One region of the Caulobacter sp. GW822-FHT07D08 genome, then DNA from elsewhere that is predicted to be linked to it. Evidence: riboswitches for the same ligand, from Rfam matches in the RefSeq annotation. Region 1 holds a riboswitch; the other holds the start of a gene.
The links. Region 1 has a riboswitch for glycine ahead of gcvT (glycine cleavage system aminomethyltransferase GcvT). Riboswitches for the same ligand answer to the same signal wherever they lie in the genome.
Positions count from the first base shown of each region.

Region 1 (7,351 bases):
CTGGGCCGCGGCCCGCAGGCCGAGGGCGACAAGCACGTCTATCGCTACTGGGTCGCCGTCACCGAGCGGAACCAGTCCGTGATCGCCAAGGAATATTTCGACCTGCCGGTGACCTTCGCGCCCGGCAAGGATCGCGCCTACGCCACCGACACGATCGAGCAGATCACCATTCCGCGCGCCGACGACAAGGTCAGCGGCAGCAACTTCGAGGTCCTGTTGGGCTTCGACGTGACCCCGGAAATGGCCGCCTTCAACCGTGACGGCAAGCGCTTCCGCGTCAATGCCGGTCAGGCCGCACAGGCTCAGCAAGCTGGGCAAGCAGGGAACACCACCAAGCAATGAACGATTTGAAGCGGTCCCTGAGTGAGGCGGCCGCGGCCGCTTTCCAGGCCGCCGGACTGCCTCCCGAATTCGGACGCGTCACCGCCTCCGACCGTCCCGACCTGGCTGATTTCCAGTGCAACGGCGCCCTCGCGGCCGCCAAGAGCGCCAAGCGCAATCCGCGCGAGATCGCCGTGCAGGTCGTCGATATCCTCAAGGGCGACCCGCGCCTGGCCTCGGTCGAGATCGCCGGAGTCGGCTTCATCAACATGCGCGTCAGCGACGAGGCCCTGTCGGCCCGCGCCCGCGAGATCGCTTCCGACGATCGCGCCGGCGCCCAGCTGCTGGAAACCCCGCGCCGGGTGCTGGTCGACTATGCCGGCCCGAACGTCGCCAAGCCGATGCACGTGGGCCACCTGCGCGCCTCGATCATCGGCGAGTCGGTCAAGCGGCTGTACCGCTTCCGCGGCGACGACGTGGTGGGCGACGCCCACTTCGGCGACTGGGGCTTCCAGATGGGCCTGCTGATCAGCGCCATCATGGACGAGGACGCGTTCATCAACGCCCTGATGCAGAAGCTTCCCGAGGCTCCGCGCGGCTTCAGCGCCGCCGACGAGGCCAAGGTGATGGCCGAGTTCGAGAGCCGCATCACCCTGGCTGACCTCGACCGCATCTATCCGGCCGCCTCGGTGCGCCAGAAGGAAGATCCGGCGTTCAAGGAACGCGCCCGCAAGGCCACCGCCGAACTGCAGAACGGCCGCTTCGGCTATCGCCTGCTATGGCGTCACTTCGTCAATGTCAGCCGCGTGGCCCTGGAGCGCGAGTTCCACGCCCTGGGCGTCGACTTCGACCTTTGGAAGGGCGAGAGCGACGTCAACGACCTGATCGAGCCGATGGTCCGCCAGCTGGAGGACAAGGGCCTGCTGGTCGACGACCAGGGCGCCCGCATCGTCCGGGTGGCCCGCGAGGGCGACAAGCAGGACGTGCCGCCGCTGCTGGTGGTGTCGTCGGAAGGCTCGGCGATGTACGGCACCACCGACCTGGCGACGATCCTGGACCGCCGCAAGTCGTTCGACCCGCACCTGATCCTCTACTGCGTGGATCAGCGGCAGGCCCTGCATTTCGAGACCGTGTTCCGCGCCGCCTACCTGGCCGGCTACGCCGCCGAGGGCTCGCTGGAGCACATCGGCTTCGGCACCATGAACGGCGCGGACGGCAAGCCGTTCAAGACCCGCGCCGGCGGCGTCCTGAAGCTGCACGACCTGATCGAGATGGCCCGCGAAAAGGCCCGCGAGCGCCTGCGCGAAGCCGGCCTCGGCGCCGAGCTGACCGAAGAGCAGTTCGAGGACACCGCCCACAAGGTCGGCGTCGCGGCTCTGAAGTTCGCCGACCTGCAGAACTTCCGCGGCACTTCCTACGTCTTCGACCTCGACCGCTTCACCAGCTTCGAGGGCAAGACCGGCCCCTACCTGCTGTACCAGTCGGTGCGCATCAAGAGCGTGCTGCGCCGCGCCGCCGAGGCCGGCGCCGTCGCCGGCCGCATCGTGATCCGCGAGCCTGCGGAGCGGGACCTGGCCATGCTGCTGGACGCCTTCGAGGGCGCCCTGCAGGAGGCCTATGACAAGAAGGCCCCCAACTTCGTGGCCGAGCACGCCTACAAGCTGGCCCAGTCGTTCTCGAAGTTCTACGCCGCCTGCCCGATCGTCAGCGCCGACACCGAGGAACTGCGCGCCTCGCGCCTGAGCCTGGCCGAGACCACCCTGCGCCAGCTGCTGCTGGCCCTCGACCTGCTCGGCATCGAAGCGCCGGAACGGATGTAGGGTTCGAGCGCCTCGCGGCGGTTGCAATCGCCGCGGGGGCGCACGACAGTCCCGGCCGCGCTTGCGTGTGTCGGGAGGGGTTATGAACAAGTCCGTGGTCGCCATGTTGATGGCGAGCGCCTGCGTCAGCGCGATCGCCGCGCCGGCCTTCGCCGAGAAGGCCAAGTCTAAAACCGACAAGTACGCCGACGCCACCGCCGGCCTGGAGCGCAAGAACGGCCTCCTGCCAGTGTTCGTCGACAAGAAGGACGGCAAGATCCTGGTGCTGCTGCCCAAGCCGGGCGCGGACGGGATCGCCGGGCGCTACATCTACCAGACCTATCTGCGGTCGGGTCTGGGCTCGAACCCGACAGGCCTGGACCGCTCGGCGCCGGGCGACACCCAGATCATCGCCTTCCGCCGCGTGGGCGGCAAGGTGATCGCCCAGTTCGAGAACTGGGGCTTTTCCGCCGCGCGGGGGTCGGCCGACGAGCAGAAGGCGGTGGCCGACTCGTTCCCGGTCTCCAGCGTCTGGTCGAACGCCATCGAGGCCGAGAGCCCGGACGGCGGCCTGCTGGTCGATGTGACCAGCTTCCTGACCCGCGACGCCCAGGGCGTCGCCAAGACGCTGAAGCGCGGCAAGCAGGGCGACTTCCGCCTGAACGACGGCCTGTCCTACGCCGATACGGGGGCGGTGAACGTCTTCCCGCTGAACGTCGAGCTGGAGGCGGTCGAGACCTTCGTCGGCGACGATCCGGGTTCGGAGGTTCGCGGCATCGTTCCCGATCCGCGCAACGTGACCCTGGCCCTGCACCACGCGTTCGTGGCCCTGCCCGAGCCGGGCTATCAGCCGCGCCAGAACGATCCGCGCGTCGGCGTCATCGACCACACCGTGGCCGACTATTCCGCGCCGCTGGGCGAGCCGCTGGTCTATCGGCTGGTCCACCGCTTCCGTCTGGAAAAGACCGATCCGACCGCCGCCCGCTCGCCGGTCAAGAAGCCGATCGTGTTCTATGTCGACCGCGCCGCGCCCGAGCCGGTGCGCTCGGCGCTGATCGAGGGCGGCCGCTGGTGGAACCAGGCCTTCGAGGCCGCCGGCTTCATCGACGCCTTCAAGGTCGAGCTGCTGCCCGAGGGCGTCAGCCCGCTGGACGCCCGCTACAGCGTCGTCAACTGGGTGCACCGCCAGACGCGCGGCTGGTCGTATGGCCACGCGGTGGTCGATCCGCGCACGGGGGAGATCATCAAGGGCGACGTGCTGCTGGGCTCGCAGCGCGTCCGCCAGGACCGGCTGATCTTCGAGGGACTGGAAGGCGCGGCGGCCACCGGCCAGGGCGGTCCCAACGACCCGATCGAGATCTCGCTGGCCCGCCTGCGCCAGCTGGCCCCGCATGAGATCGGCCACTCGATCGGCCTGCAGCACAATTTCGCCGCCAGCACCTATGGCGACCGCGCCTCGGTGATGGATTATCCGGCCCCGAGGATCGCCATCAAGGGCGGCCAGCTGGACTTCTCCGACGCCTATGGGCGCGGCGTGGGCGCCTGGGACAAGTTCGTGATCGACTGGCTATATGGGGTCGCTCCGGCCGGCGTCGACGAGAAGGCCTGGCTGAAGGCCAAGGCCGACAAGAGCCAGGCCGACGGCCTGCGCTATGTCTCCGACGAGGATGCGCGCGGGCAGGACACGCCGCATCCGGTGGGCGCGGTCTGGGACAACGGTTCCGACCCCGTCGTCGAGCTCGACCATCTGATGGCCGTGCGCAAGATCGCGTTGGACCGTTTCGGGCTTCCCAATCTGCCCAAGGGCGGGTCGGTGGCGGATCTGCGCCGCGTGATCGTGCCGATCTACATCTTCCACCGTTATCAGGTCGACGCGACGGCCAAGCTGGTCGGCGGCGTCGACTTCACCTACGCCGCCGAGGGCGATGGCCGGGAGGCCAGCAAGATCGTCCCGCCCGCCCGCCAGGCCGCCGCCATCGACGCTCTGCTGCGGACGCTGACGCCCGCCGCGCTGGACCTCTCCGACAAGACCCTGGATGTCCTGACCTCGGGCCAGTCGCAGGGCGCCGACAAGGCCAATGACATCGAGACCTTCGGCCCGGGGCCGGTCTTCGACCTGCCGGCGACGGCGGACGTCGCCGCCGACCTCGTCTGGGGCGACCTGTTCGCGCCGGCGCGCCTGAACCGTCTCATGGAGGCCAAGCGCCGCGATCCGGCCCAGCCGGGTGTCGAGGGGCTGTTGGACAAGGCCCTGGCCTTCGCCGCCTTCGACGGCAAGGCGACGGGCCGCCAAGCCGAGCTGGCGCGCCGCGTCCGCCAGAGGATGGTGGTGAATCTGGCCAACGCCCTGGGCGACAAGGACCTGTCCCCGACCGCCGCCGCGGTGATCCGCGCGCGTCTGGCCGACTGGGGCAAGGGGCTCAAGGCCGTGACCGCAAGCGACGCCGCCGACCGCGCCCAGGCTCGCGCCCTGGCTGGTGTCATTACCGACGAAAGCGGCGACCGCCTGGCCGGGCTGATCGAGGAAGGCAAGGCCAAGATCGTCATCCCGCCCGGCCCGCCGATCGGCGAGGACGATTGGTTTGTAGACTTGAACCTCTAAGTTATCCGATCTCCCCGGCGAATGCCGGGGCCCAGATCGAAGCCAAGCGCGCTAGTGGTTCTGCTCGTCGCGTGGGCGCGAGCACGTCCGACTCTCACTAATGAATCTGGGCCCCGGCATTCGCCGGGGAAATCGGAGTTGAAAGAAGCCGGTCCAGCTTGACTCTGAGGTGACCCTCCCGCATCACCCCGACGACCCTCGCGGGAGACATCGGGATTCGCTCCCGAGGCCGAAGGCGCAACCGCCCCGGAAACGCTCAGGCAAAAGGACCGCGCGGGTTTAGGAACGCTGGAAAGAGGCCTCCCGAAAGGGCGGCTCGCCGAAGGAGCAAGGCCAAACCCGTCCGGCAGAGGGGCGAGGCCGGAATCTCTCAGGTCCAAGGGACAGCGGGGGCGACTTGCCGGCGGACGCCGGTCCCGTCGCCGACCCCGCTTGGAGCCTGTCCAGTGTCCGATCAAGACCTCAAGAAGACCCCGTTGTACGAGGCCCACGTAGCGCTTGGCGCGCGCATGGTGCCGTTCGCCGGCTATTCGATGCCGGTGCAGTACAAGGACGGGGTGCTGAAGGAGCACCTCTGGACCCGCGAGCACGCCGGCCTGTTCGACGTCTCGCACATGGGCCAGGCGCGCCTGCGCGGTGAGAACCCCGCCAAGAGCTTCGAGAAGGTAGTCTCGGCCGACTACCAGGGCCTGAAGCCCGGCAAGCAGCGCTACGGCGTGCTGCTGAACGCCGAGGGCGGGATCATCGACGACCTGATGACGGCGCGCCCCGACGACGACGGCCTGTTCGTGGTGGTCAACGGCGCCTGCAAGGACAACGACTACAAGATCATCGCCGAGGCCCTGGCCGGCGAGGCCACGGTGACCCGTCTCGAGGACCGCGCGCTGCTGGCGCTGCAAGGTCCGCAGGCCGCCGTCGTCCTGGCCGCCCATGTGCCGGAAGCCGCCGGCATGGTGTTCATGGACACGCTGGCCCTGACCGCCTTCGGCGTCGACGCGATCATCTCGCGCTCGGGCTATACGGGCGAGGACGGCTACGAGATCTCGGTCCCGGCCGACGCCGCCGAGCGCATCTGGAACACCCTGCTGGCCGACGAGCGCGTCAAGCCGATCGGCCTGGGCGCGCGCGACAGCCTGCGCCTGGAAGCGGGCCTGCCGCTGTACGGCCATGACCTGGACGAGACGGTCTCGCCGATCGAGGCCGGTCTGAACTTCGCGGTCGGCAAGTCGCGCCGCGAGGCCGGCGACTATCTCGGCGCGGCCCGGATCGCCAAGGAACTGGCCGGCGAGATGTCGCGCGTCCGCGTCAATCTGAAGGTGCTGGAAGGCGCGCCGGCCCGCGAAGGCGCCGAGATCGCCGACGAAGAAGGCAATGTCATCGGCAAGGTGACCAGCGGCGGCTTCGCCCCCAGCCTGGGTTTCCCCATCGCCATCGGTTTCGCCCCGCCGGCCTATGCGGCCGTGGGGGCGAAGCTCAAGGTCATCGTTCGTGGAAAGGCCGCCGCCGCTGAAGTGGTCGCCACCCCGTTCGTCGCCAACCGTTACGTCCGCAAACTCTAATCAAGGGCCCAGGCAATGCGTTTCACCAAAGATCATGAATGGGTCATCGTCCAAGGCGACGTGGCCACCGTCGGCATCACCGCCTATGCCGCCGAGCAGCTGGGCGACGTGGTGTTCGTCGAGGTTCCGGAAGCCGGCAAGACCGTGAAGCAGGGCGAGAACCTCGCCGTGGTCGAGAGCGTCAAGGCCGCCTCGGACGTCTACGCCCCGGTGTCGGGCGAGGTCATCGAGGGCAATGCCGAGCTGGGCGACGCGCCGGAAACCGTCAACGCCCTGCCGGAAAGCGGCGGCTGGTTCGCCAAGATCCAGCTGTCGAACCCGGCCGAGGTCGACGCCCTGATGGACCGCGACGCGTACGAAGCGTTCCTCGCGACTCTCTAACTTTATCTGTCATCCCGGACGGCCGCAGGCCGATCCGGGACCGCCGGAAGCGCCGCGCTTTCCGAGGTCCCGGCTCTCCGCTCCGCTACGGCCGGGATGACAAGCTAGGTGCGATAACACAATGCGTTACCTCCCCCTGACCCCCGAAGACCGCGTCGAGATGCTCGGCGCGATCGGCGTCAAGTCGATCGACGACCTGTTCATCGACGTGCCGGCCTCGGCCCAGCGTTCCGGAACCGTCGACCTGCCGCTGCACGCCGGCGAGATCGAAGTCGAGCGCGAGATGGCCGGCCTGGCTCGTCGCAATCGCGCCGCGGGGGAGGGACCGTTCTTCTGCGGGGCCGGCGCCTATCGCCACCACGTGCCGGCCACGGTCGACCACATCATCCAGCGGTCGGAGTTCCTGACGAGCTACACGCCCTACCAGCCGGAAATCGCCCAAGGCACCTTGCAGGTGCTGTTCGAATTCCAGAGCCAGGTCGCGGCCCTGACCGGGATGGAGGTGGCCAACGCCTCGCTCTATGACGGTTCGACCGGCGCGGCCGAGGCCGTGATGATGGCCCAGCGCGTCACCCGCCGGAACAAGGCGGTGATGTCGGGCGGCGTCCACCCGCACTATGTCGAGACCATCGAGACCCTGGCCCACGCGGCCGGCGTCGCGACGGAGGCCTTGGCTCCGGCGGTCGACG
Region 1 is NZ_JBXAKU010000006.1:182,269-189,619, reverse strand. It holds gene AC1RJ9_RS13510 (Tat pathway signal sequence domain protein) at 1-342, shown strand, start outside; gene argS (arginine--tRNA ligase) at 339-2,141, shown strand; gene AC1RJ9_RS13500 (zinc-dependent metalloprotease) at 2,224-4,722, shown strand; glycine riboswitch at 4,914-5,004, shown strand; gene gcvT (glycine cleavage system aminomethyltransferase GcvT) at 5,169-6,281, shown strand; gene gcvH (glycine cleavage system protein GcvH) at 6,297-6,662, shown strand; gene gcvPA (aminomethyl-transferring glycine dehydrogenase subunit GcvPA) at 6,784-7,351, shown strand, end outside.

Region 2 (7,351 bases), on a different contig from region 1:
CGCCAGCCGTCGCCGAACGCGCCGTCGAACGCGATGGTCCCCTGGGTCGAGACGCGCTCGAAGTCGATCGTCGGATAGGCCTCGGTGTTGAAGCGGCCCATGGTGAACGAGGTCTGTCCCGCCGCCGCCAGGGCCGACTTCACCGCCGTCGGCAGATAGGCGTTGTCCGACTTGATCGTCAGGTTGCCGCGGTTGTGGTCGCCGAACCAGATGTAGTTGTTCCACATCCGCGAGCGGCGCAGCTCGGCCGTCATCTTGATCTTGTCGGTCAGATCGTAGGTGACGCTGGCCATGGCGGCGTAGCGCTTCTGCGGCGTAACGAGGGGCGAGAGGTCGTCGTTGGACGGACCTTCGCCGCCGACCGAATTGGTGCCGATCACCGTGCCGCCGTTGAAGGTGCGCAGGCTGCCGTCGGGATTAAAGGCCTGCCCCTTCAGCACGCCCGACATGATCAGGCCGCCGTAGGCCGCGTTCGAAAAGCCGACATTGGGGGCCAGGATGAAGCGGCCCGCGCCGTTCGAGACCGTGGCCCAGCGGCCGATGTTCGGCCGGCTGTTCTTCGGGATGACCCCGTCATTGTCGATGTATTCGCCGCCGATCACGAAATGACCGCGGCCGTCGGCGAAGCTCTTGCCCGCCGCCGCCTCGATGCGGACCTGCTTGGCGTCGTGGTACGAGGACTCGCCCGCCTCCACGCCCAGCTTCAGGCCGGTGAAGGTGCGGTCGATGCTGATGTTGACCACGCCGGCCACGGCGCCGGAGCCCCAGGCGGCCGAAGCGCCGCCGGTCACCACGTCGACGCCCTTGGTCAGGACGCTGGGGATCAGGTTCAGGTCGTTGTCGCCCGAGAAGCGGCGGCCATCCAGCAGCACCAGGGTGCGGCTGATGCCGAGGCCACGCAGGTCGACCGGGGCGTTGCCCGCGCCCGTGTTGGTGCCGGTGGTCTGAGCAGAGGTCGTGGCGCGGAACTGCGGCAGGTCGTTCAGGGCCGCGGCGATGTTCGGGCGGGCGCCGACGCTCAGGTCCTGGGCGGTGACCCGCACCGTCGGGGTGGGCGCCTCGAAGCCGGCGCGGTCGATGCGCGAGGCCGTGACGATGATCTCACCGACGCTGGTGTCGTCGGTCTTGGCGGTGTTCTGGGCGGCGTCCTGGGCAAAGGCGGCGCCGTGCAGGGCCAGGACGGCGGGAACCAGGCTGCAGCCCAGCAGCAGTCCCCGGCGAGTTTGGCGTGAAATGGTCAAAGTAAGATCCCCTATGTTTTAGCAGTCGACAGTCGCTCTCTCCCGCGCGCCCGCTTGTTCGGTCGCGTCGGTCGCGGCGCTCGGAAAGACGTGCGCCTTCCCGGACTCCGCCAGGCGGTTCCTCTGCCCCCGCTGTCCCTTGGCCTGAGAGATTCAGACGCGGTCGCGCCCTTGCTCCTTCGGCGAGGCCGCTCACTTGTGGAGCGGTCCTGCTTTCCAGCGTCCTCGTGCTCTGCGGTCCCTGTTGCCTGAGCGTTTCCGGGGCGGTTGCGCCTTCGGCGTCGGGCTGACCCGATCTCTTCCGCGAGAGCCAGGTCAATACGACCGGCTCGCCCCATCGCGTCAAAGCGTCGAAATTCGGTACAATGTTGCCCGGCCCGCGATGAGGACGAAAGGAATCCCCCTGAGTTCAACCGGTGGGCACGATGCGCGTTCGTCCGTCGCCGCGCGATCCGTGAAGGTGATAGGTCGGTGACAGCTTGGGCTTATCGGGGCCAGAGGCAAAAACCGCGAAGCTTTCGTGAACCTGGCCGAAAGTGATTATTTTTAAGGCGGATAATGATCTATATTTAAGCAATATCAATGATCGGCGGTCGCGGCTTTCCAGCGCGCCAGCAATTCGGCGCGCCGCCCCTGGTCGAAATTGGCCAGCAGGGCGGGACCGACACGGATCGGGCGGCCGGCCGCGCCCAGCGCCGGCGCGCCGGCGATGGGGCGGATCGGCGTCAGCCTGGCCTGGGCCAGTCGCCTCTGCCCTTCGTCCGACATCAGATAGTCCAGAAACACCCGGGCCGCCTTCGGATGCGGCGCCGAGCGGGTGATGAAGGCCACGCGCGAGAGCGACAGGTGATAGTCGCTGGGCACGACATAGCCGATGTCGGCGTTGCGATGGCGCGCCCACCAGTCGGCATAGAAACCATTCATGTCGTAGGCCAGGTCGTGCGCCCCTGACAGGCTGGTCAGCAGCGGCGCGCCGGGCACGAACAGGCCAGGCTCCGATTTCGCCAACGCATCGTACAGCGCCCAGGCGTCCGGATAGGCCTGCAGGTCGCTCGACAGGTACATGAACCCCACCCCGCTCTTTTCGGGGTCGTACATGGCGATCTTGCCGCGCCAGCGTTCGGGGTCGGCGCGCAAGGCCGCCAGCAGCGCCGCGTGGCTGCGCGGCACCTCCGACTCCTTCAGCGCCTTCTTGTTGTAGGCGAAGACGATCGGCTCGGCCGTCACGCCGAAGCCCTGGTCGCGCCAGACGGCCCAGGCCGGCAGGCCCTTGGCCTCCGGACTGCGATAGGTCTGGGCGTAGCCGTCGTTGATCAGCTTGACCTGGATGTCCATCGACGAACTCCAGGCCACGTCGGCGACCGGCGCGCCCGCGTCCGTCTCGGCGATAAGGCGCGCCTGCATCGGTTTGGCGGCCAACTCGACGAAGCGGACCTTGATCTTGGGAAAGCGCTTGCGGAAGCCCTCGCCGATCACCTGGTGGACATCGGTGTTGAGATAGACAACGAGCTCGCCCTCGCGCTCCGCGGCGCGAATATCCCAGCCGCTCGTCGCCTGCCCGATCGACTTCGGCGCGCAGCCGGCCAGCGCGGCCGCCAGGGCCAGCGCCGCCATGATCGCCACGGGCCCGCGTCTCTTGACCTGATGAGGCAATCGGCGTCGGATGATGACCTCCCCTGCGTGTTCGGTTCCTACATCCCCGATGAAGATACTGGTTGTCGAGGATGATCCGCCTCTGCGTCGCTCCCTGACCGCGACGCTGGAGAGCGAAGGGCACGAGCCCGTCTGCGCCGAGACCGGCGAGGCCGCCCTGGCCTTGGCCCTGGCGCATGGGGCCGACTTCGACGCCGTCGTCCTGGACATCGGCCTGCCCGACATCGACGGCTTCGAGATCCTGGGCCGGCTGCGCCGCGAGGGCGTGCTGACCCCGATCGTCATGTTGACCGCGCGCGACGCGGTGCGTGATCGCATCGCCGGCCTGGACATGGGCGCGGACGATTACGTGCTGAAGCCGTTCGACCCGTTCGAGCTCGTGGCCCGGGTGCGTGCGGTAGCGCGGCGCAAGGGCGGCTACGCCACCCGGACGGCCCATGTCGGCGCGCTGGTCTGCGACTGGGAAGCCGGCGCGGCCTGGATCGGCGAGCGGCGGCTGGACCTGCGTCCGCGGGAATGGGCCGTGCTGAAGGCGCTGGCCGCGCGTCCCGGCCGGGTCGTCGAGCGCGACCGCCTGGCCGCCGAGGTGTTTCCCGACGAACAGGCCCCCTCGCCCAACGCCCTGGACGTCCATGTCGGCCGACTGCGACGCAAGCTGGCGCCGGACGGCCCGCGCCTGAGTACGCTGCGGGGCGTGGGCTACCGGATCGATCCATGAAGGCCAGGCCTTGGAAGGGCGGCCGTCCCAGCCTGGTCGGCCGCCTGCTGCTGGCGCAGGTCGTCCCCCTGGCCCTGCTGGGCGCGGCGCTCGCCCTGGCCGGCGCCCTGGCCGCCCGCGCGGTCGTGGAGAAGTCTTCCGACCGGCTGCTGGCCGGATCCGTGACCTCGATCGTCGCCCAGATCGGCGTTCGGGAGGGCCAGGCCCAGGTGGCCCTGCCGCCCTGGTCCCTGGCCCTGCTGGACAGTCCCGAGCGCGACGCGGTCTTCTATGCGGTGCGCCAGGGTTCGCGCCTGGTCACCGGCTACGATGACCTCCCTCGCCTACCCGCGCCCTCGCCGAATGAGACCAGTTTCACCTACGCGAAGATGCGCGGCTACGAGGTGCGGATCGCCCAGTCGACGGTGATGGTGCCAGGGGTGCGCGACCCCGTCGTGGTGGCGGTGGCCCAAAGCCTCGACTCCCGTCGCGCCAGCGTGCGCGAGCTGCTTTCGACGCTGATCGGCCTGCCCGTCCTGCTGGTCGCCGTCGCCGCGGTCCTGGTCGTGCCGGCCGTCGGCTGGGGCCTGGCGCCGCTGCGCCGCCTGACGGAAGATCTGAAGGGCCGCGCCCAGGCCTCGCGCCCGGACCTCGCGCCGATCGACGCCGCCGACACGCCCGCCGAACTGTCGCCGGCCGTCGAAGCCTTCAACCATCTCATGAGCAGCCTGGAGCGTTTCACCCGCGCGCTGGAGCGCTTCTCGGCCGACGCCTCGCATCAGTTGCGAACACCCCTGTCGGTCATTGTCGCCAACCTCGCCCTGCTGGAGCGCTCGGCCGCCACGCCGCGAGACAAGGCCTTGCTTGGCGACTCGCGAGACGCGGCGGCCAACCTGCGCCAGGTGCTGACGCAGTTCCTCGCCCTGGCCCGCTCGGAGGCGACCGCGGCCGATGGCGAGGCCGATCCCGCCGCCCTGCTCAAGACGATCCAGGTCGAAGCCGCCCGCGCGTTTCCCGAGGTCGAACTGCTGACGCGCCTGCCCGCCGACCTCGGACTCGCGCGCGGCAACGCGGTGCTGATCGGCGAGGTTCTGCGCAATCTGGTCTTCAACGCCTGCGCCTATGGCGGGGGCAAGGTGCGTATCGTCGCCAGGATGGACGGAGACGGACCCAGGGTCGTGATCTGGGACCGCGGCCCCGGACTGGACGAAGACGCGCTGCGCAACGTGTTCGCGCCCTTCAACCGGGGGGCCGTAGGCCAAGGGTCGACCGGCGCGGGCCTGGGCCTGGCCATCGTGCGCTCGATCACCCGACGCCTGGACATCGATCTCGAACTGCGCGCCCGCCATCCCAGGCCAGGCCTGGTCGCCGACCTGCGCTTCCCCGCGGGATAGCATCAAGGAGGCGCGCTAGCGTCGGGAGCGGGCGCTGGCGACAGCGCCGATCAGGCGGATGGCAGGAGCAGGAGTGGCTTCATCCTGGCTCGCCATGCTCACCGGCGCGATGAGTCTCCCCATGCCCAGCGTATCCGGCTGATGAGGGCCACTCTGGCGGCCATTCCAGATCCCGCGCCTTTGGGACACGGACAGCGCCAGGGCCTTTGGCCTCGGACCTGAAATCCGAGGCGCCGAGGTCAGGCGCGGCGAGACCAGGTGGCGCCGATCGCTCCCCGGAACGGCCAGCCTGACGTTTCCCCCTGGTCATTACAGTAGTTTTTGCTATCCTTTGAGCCATCAAAAGGAGGATCCCCTTGAGCATTCATCGCATGACACCCGAAATCGGGGATCCGATCACGCCGATCTCGCCCGGATGGACGGTCCTGGAAGGCGAACCGACGATGTGGACCTGGTTTGAGCACCAATCCGAGGACGGCTCGCTGGTTGAGGGCACGTTCCGCTGCACCCCCGGGACCCTGCGCGCCGAATACTCCTACTATGAGTATGTCGTGATGCTCGAAGGCCGGATCGAGATCACTCCGGACGGCGGTGAGACCGTCGTGGTCAAGGCCGGGGACGCCTTCGCGGTCGAAGCTCACCACAGAGGCGTGTGGAAGGTGACCGAGGCCGTCCACAAGCGCTTCCTGCTCAAGATCAAATAGGGCGTGCGCCTGCCCTAGCACGCTTGGCCGCCGCGCGCGGCGGCGCCGCCGGTCTGGACAAAGCGCTGCTTTTCGCGTTGAGGCGAGACATGAGCCAACAGAATCCAGAAGAGAAAGTTCAAGGCTCGTTTTTCGACTCGCGCGGCATGTCGATCCGGGAGGCCACGGTGGGCTGGGCCCAGGCCCTCAGCGTGATGTTCGACGTCCGGATCGGCGGCGACTTAGACCACTTCCAAGGCCAGGCCGGCGGCTACGCGCTAGACCAGCTGCTGCTCGGACGCAGTCGGTCGACCGCCCAGGCCTTCGACCGGTCTCGCTATCGAACCGCCCGCGACGGGCTTTCGAACTATCTGCTGCAATTCTACGTCGAGGGCGCCTGTGGACAGCGCGACAGCGCCTCGGACGCCTGGACCAGGCCCGGGGACTTGCTGATCATCGACCTTGCCCAGCCGCTGGCCACCGCGGCCAGCGACTTCGAGAACCTCAACCTCTTCATTCCCAGGCGTTTGCTGGCGCCCTTGCTCACAGCCCCGGACACCCTCCATCTGACCGTGCTGCGTCGAGAGGAGCCCCTCGTCGCCCTGCTGCTCGGGCACCTGCGGATGCTGATCGAACTGGCCCCGTCCCTGACGCGCAGCCAGGCCGCCAGCCTGGTGCGTCCCACCGTGGAGCTGGCTGCGGCCACGATCAACGGCCAGATCGATGACGCCTCGGCGACGAGCGCCAACCAGTGTCTGCTGGAACAGATTTGCCACTGCCTCCAAACCCAGCTGACAGACCGCTCGCTTACGGCCGAAGCCGTCGCCAGCCGGTTCGGCATATCCGAGCGCAAGCTCTACTACCTGTTCAAGGAGTTGGGCGGATTTTCCGGCTATGTCCGGCAGCGTCGGCTGCATGCCGTGCGCGCGCGGCTGGCCGAGCCGGAGGCCCGGTGCGAGACGATCGCCAGCATATCAGAGGCCCACGGCTTCACCCACCGGTCCAGCTTCGTATCGGCGTTCCGCGGCCTCTACGGCATGACCCCACGCGAGTTCCGCAGCCTGGCGGCCGCTCGCGCGCCCATGCTCGACGCCAGCTCGCCCGCCGACTGGCGGCGCTGGATCGCCGAGCTGCGCTAGAACGCACAAATCGCCAGGTGAAATTGCGCCCCGCCGCACATTGAGCTCCAGGCGCCCGACGTTCACTTTCCTTTCCCCCATAGCTCCTTTCCTTCCGCGCCTGAGCAAGCGTTCAGGGCAAAGATCGATGAGCATTTCCGGGTCCCAAACCTACACCCGCCGTGACGGCGTTTGCCTGTGCGACTGGAACGACGACGCCCGGAACGACTACGCCCGGCTGGTGTCGGACCCGCGCGTGATGGCCTTCATTTCGGATGGCAAGCCTCGATCGTTCGAGCAGGCCGCCAGCGAGGTCGACACCTTCAATCTGGAACTTCAGGCGCGCGGCTGGTCACGCTGGGCGGTCAGGCGCGAGGCGACCGGCGCGTTCCTGGGCTATTCGGGCTTCGCGCAAAAGGAATACGGCATCAATTTCGGCCAGCGCTTTTTTCCCAAGCTGTGGCGCTCAAGGGCGCCGATAGCGGCGGCGCATCTGGCCCTGGAGTACGGCTTCCTGAAGCTGGGCTTCGATCAAATTCACACCTTGACCAACTTGAACCACACG
Region 2 is NZ_JBXAKU010000013.1:54,618-61,968, forward strand. It holds gene AC1RJ9_RS20805 (TonB-dependent receptor domain-containing protein) at 1-1,241, opposite strand, end outside; glycine riboswitch at 1,372-1,463, opposite strand; glycine riboswitch at 1,467-1,555, opposite strand; gene AC1RJ9_RS20810 (ABC transporter substrate-binding protein) at 1,821-2,855, opposite strand; gene AC1RJ9_RS20815 (response regulator transcription factor) at 2,944-3,612, shown strand; gene AC1RJ9_RS20820 (sensor histidine kinase) at 3,609-4,985, shown strand; gene AC1RJ9_RS20825 (cupin domain-containing protein) at 5,342-5,689, shown strand; gene AC1RJ9_RS20830 (AraC family transcriptional regulator) at 5,779-6,807, shown strand; gene AC1RJ9_RS20835 (GNAT family N-acetyltransferase) at 6,935-7,351, shown strand, end outside.
Region 2: another riboswitch for glycine. It lies ahead of AC1RJ9_RS20805 (TonB-dependent receptor domain-containing protein); the one in region 1 lies ahead of gcvT (glycine cleavage system aminomethyltransferase GcvT).